One region of the Quatrionicoccus australiensis genome, then DNA from elsewhere that is predicted to be linked to it. Evidence: riboswitches for the same ligand, from Rfam matches in the RefSeq annotation. Region 1 holds a riboswitch; the other holds the start of a gene.
What was found. Region 1 has a riboswitch for cyclic di-GMP ahead of KI612_RS01085 (hypothetical protein). Riboswitches for the same ligand answer to the same signal wherever they lie in the genome.

Region 1 (2,198 bases):
CTGGACAACCTGTTCTCGAAGGCTATTGAATCGCACAAGCTGGGCGAAAAGATGATGGCGCCGGGTTCGCTGATGGCCGATCCGGTCTCTGCCTTCTCACTGTCGCTTGGCCTGCTCTTCGGTACTGCCGGCCTGCCGCACATCATGATGCGCTTCTTCACCGTGCCGAACGCCAAGGAAGCCCGCAAGTCGGTGTTCTACGCGACCGGCTTCATCGGCCTGTTCTTCCTCGTCACCATCATTCTCGGTGCCGGGGCGATCACCATCGTCGGTACCAATGGGGCCTTCTTCGAAGGCGGCCAGGTCGGTGGCAAGCTGATCGGCGGCAACAACATGCCGGTCATGCACCTGGCCAAGGCTGTTGGTGGCGACATCTTCCTCGGCTTCCTGTCGGCCGTCGCCTTCGCCACCATCCTGGCTGTGGTTTCCGGTCTGGCCCTGGCTGGCGCCTCGGCCATCTCGCATGACTTGTATGCCCGCGTGATCAAGAAGGGCACGGCGACCAGCGCGCAGGAAATGAAGGTCACCCGCTTTGCTTCCGTTGGCCTGGGTCTCACCGCCATCCTGCTCGGCATCGCCTTCAAGGATCAGAACGTGCTGTTCCTCGTCGCGCTCGCCTTCGGCGTCGCCTCGTCGGTCAACTTCCCGGTCCTCATCCTGTCCATGTACTGGAAGGGCCTGACCACCCGTGGCGCACTGTGGGGCGGCATTGCCGGCCTGGTGTCGTCGGTGGGTCTGGTTGTCCTGTCGCCGACCGTGTGGGTCAAGATTCTCGGCAACAAGGCCGCGATCTTCCCGTACGACCATCCGGCCATCGTTTCGATGACGCTTGCCTTCTTTGTCACCTGGCTGCTGTCGGTTACCGACAAGAGCGTGCGTGCCAACAAGGAAAAGGAAGCCTACGAAGAGCAGTACATCCGTGCCCAGACCGGCCTTGGCGCTTCGGCGGCATCGGATCACTAAGCAACTCTGCGGGTAAGACTTCGGAGAACAGCAATCCGTCGTCTTTATCCTTTCGGGAGCCTGCGGGCTCCCTTTTTTTGTCCACGGCAAACTGCTTGATTTGCGTCAAATTCGTAAAATCATCATTTATATAAAATACGTCAAGCAATAAGCCGCGAAAAGGGCAACCCCGGTACGAAAGTCCGGGGGCGCAAAGCCACCTGTCTAACGTCTCGCCGAGACCATGAAAGAGGGGCTGCCGTAGCAGGAGTGCTTTGGCATCTTCGCGAACCGATCATCCGTTGTGAAGGTGTCCCATGAGTCTCCCGGCCAACAAAGCCAGCGTTTACAGCACCCTGTTGTTCGGCATCACGCTGGTCGTGACCTTGCCGTTGATCTATTTCACCAATCCCTGGTTCATCCGCGAACTGCTGCCGGCGGTTGGCCTGTCCGAACAGGCCGGCACGACGATAGGCATCGCCCTGATCCTGATTTCGGTCTATTTCGGGCAGCAGGTCCTGTCCTTCGTCATTTTCCGCGACGGTTCGGCCGGTCAGGCCAAGCGAGAGGCGGCCTTGCTCGAGCGGGTACGTCTGGTCGAGCAGGCCGAAGCCGACGTGCGTCGTCAGTTGCAGGCCATGCCGACGCAGTTAGCGCTTGCCCACGGGCATCTGGCTGACGTGGTGACGGTGGCCGAGCACGCCGCGCAGAGTCTGGGCAGCTAGCTGGCAGGCATCGATGCCAGTCTGCTCGAGATGGACCAGGTGGTGACGGCCTCGCTCGACGCCGCCAATGACGATGCGGCGCTGTCCGAGCATGCGGCGGACAACAACGGCGAATTGATTGCCGCGATGCACGGTTACGTCAAGGAACGCATGGCCGACAATGCGGCGAACCAGCAAAAGATCCAGCGCGTCGTTGCCGAAACGCGCGCCCTCAACGAGATTACCGGGCTGATTTCAAATATTTCCAAGCAGACCCGTCTGCTCGCCCTGAATGCCGCCATCGAGGCAGCGCGGGCCGGCGAAGCGGGGCGTGGCTTCTCGGTGGTGGCCGACGAAGTCAGCAAGTTGTCGGGCGACACCGACAAGGCGGTGGAAAAGATTTCGGCCGGCATTTTCCGGGTTGCCGATTCGATCGAAAGTGAATTCTCGTCGCGTCTGGCGATCGAGCAGGCGGCCAAGGAGCAGCTCGTGCTCGAGCGTTTTGCCGGTCAGTTGAGCGGTCTCGGGCAAAGCTATGCCGAGCTGATGGAG
Region 2 (2,198 bases), 730 kb from region 1:
GGTGCCGCTGCTGCCGATCAGGCTTTCGACGCCGGAGAGCGTGACGGAACCGTTGGTCAGCATGGTGATGGTGTCTGCGCCGGCGGTGCCGGTGATCGTATCGACAGCCGAAACACTGACGTCGGCGCTGGCGCCGAGCAGGGTCAGGCGGTCGGTCGTGCTCGCCGTGCCGATGACAGTGCCGAGGCCGCTGACGGAGAGAACGCCGCTGGAGAGCATCTGGACGCCATCGGTCGTCGTCGAGCCAATGACGGTATCGATACTCGAAACGGCAAGATTGGTCTGGGCCGAAGCCATGGTGACGACTTCAACCGCCGTCGTGCCAACCAGACTTTCGATGCTGGATGTTTCAACGCTGCCGGCGCTGGTGATGTAGACAATATCGCCGGTTCCGGTCGTGCCGATGATGCTTTCGATGCCGCTGATGCGGATGGTCGAGGCCGGGGCGGAAACAATCTGTACTGTGTCAGCACCGCCGCTACCGATCAGCGTTTCCACACCATCGACATTGACTGTTCCGGTAAGCGCGTTGAGCAGGGTGACGGTGTTGACGCCAGCCGTGCTGACGATTGTTTCGAATTTGTCGACGGATACAGCGCCCGCTGTCGCCAGGGTGACTGCATCGGTTCCCGTGGTGCCGATCACGGTTTCAATGCTGCTGATTTCCAGTCCGGTGGAAGCGTTGTCCAGGCGCAGGATGTCGGTGCCGGTCGAGCCGACAACGGAGTCGACATCGGAAATGTTCAGCGTGCCGGCGCCGAGTATGGTGACGGTTTCAGCGGTCGTACTGCCGATCACGCTTTCGATGCGTGAAATGCTGAGCGCGGCGGTGTTGGTGCTCAACTCCAGTGTTTCGCCAGTGCCGGTGGTGCCAACGACTGTTTCAATCAGGTCTATGGTCAGGTTGCCGGTGAGCGGGGAAAGCAGGTTGACCTGGTTAGTGCCGGCCGAACCAGTGATGGTCTCGATCCGGGAGATCGATACCGTGCCGGCGTTGAGCAAGGTGATGGCATCGGCATCGGTCGAGCCGACGATGGTTTCGACGCTGGAGACGCTGAGTGAGCCGCCTGATCCCAGAATTACCGTGTCTTGTCCGGAAGAGCCCTTGATGCTGTTGATTGTTCCATCAATGGTCATGCCATCAATATCGGTGGCGGAATTGACGATGGTTACTTGGGTTACGGACATGGCACACCTCTCAAGATTCGAATCAAGTCACCCGGCAAGGGACTATGGGCACAGACAGCAATTACGATCATTAACGACAGGACGCGAAGAAGCTTTAGGGCTTCTTCGCGCTAAATTCTTCAAGACCGGAACGAGCAAAAACCGCACTGAAACGGCGTGCCTGATCGTTGTTTTGAGGGAATGGGGGTGGGAAACTGAAGCGAGTCTGCTCCAGTGCAACCCAGCCATCCTGTCAATCAGGACCTGAGGCTTTGCGTCCTGCAGTTGCCTGCAGTTTGCCGATTTAATGAGTTTTCTTACTTTCCGAAAACTCCTTCCTTATATTTGAAGTGTAAGGAAATGTCAAGATGGGGTGTTGTTGCTGACTTTCAGGAAGCTGTCGGAGCGGTCGGTGCTGTGGATGGCGATGAAATTCAGGTGGTGTTTGTAGACGCGGTAGCCGTAGTTGGTCAGCAATTCGAAGAGTGCTGTCTGGTCGGTCTTGATGGCTTCGATCATCATCGCCGGCCGGCAGCGTTCGATGATCTGGCGAGCGCCGTCCAGTACTTCGAGTTCCATGCCTTCGACGTCAATCTTGATGAAATCGACCCGGCCAGTTTCGAGTGCGTCGAGTGGAACAAGGCGGACGTTGAAGCAATTTTCCGGGGAGTAGTCGATGGTCTGGCCAATGAATTCGGTACGTTCGCGCTTTTTCAGTTCGAGGCTGCCGAAACTGCCTGGCTTCAGGTAGTCAGGTACCGGGATGTCCAGCGTGCCATGCTCGGCCCCGAGTGCTGCGTGGATGGCGGAGGCGTTGAGGCAATTATTGAGGGCAATGTTGCCGGCCAGTGCGTAGAAAACGCGTTCCTGCGCTTCGATGGCGGTAACCCGTCCCCAGCCGTGCATGGTCTTGGCCCATTCGAGGGTATGCACGCCAAGGTTGGCGCCAGCATCGATGGCGACGACGCCATCGCCGAAGAACTCGCGGCGGGCCTTGAGAATGCTTAGCGCAACGCCGACTTCGACCGGAT

Region 2: linked by a shared signal. The riboswitch ahead of KI612_RS04675 (beta strand repeat-containing protein) and the one ahead of KI612_RS01085 (hypothetical protein) in region 1 are both predicted to bind cyclic di-GMP.

What each region holds. Positions count from the first base shown of each region.
Region 1 covers NZ_CP075188.1:229,228-231,425, forward strand. The annotation lists gene KI612_RS01080 (cation acetate symporter) at 1-963, shown strand, start outside; cyclic di-GMP riboswitch class I at 1,116-1,206, shown strand; gene KI612_RS01085 (hypothetical protein) at 1,260-1,667, shown strand; gene KI612_RS19810 (methyl-accepting chemotaxis protein) at 1,698-2,198, shown strand, end outside.
Region 2 covers NZ_CP075188.1:957,554-959,751, forward strand. The annotation lists gene KI612_RS04675 (beta strand repeat-containing protein) at 1-1,188, opposite strand, end outside; cyclic di-GMP riboswitch class I at 1,400-1,478, opposite strand; gene KI612_RS04680 (FkbM family methyltransferase) at 1,531-2,198, opposite strand, start outside.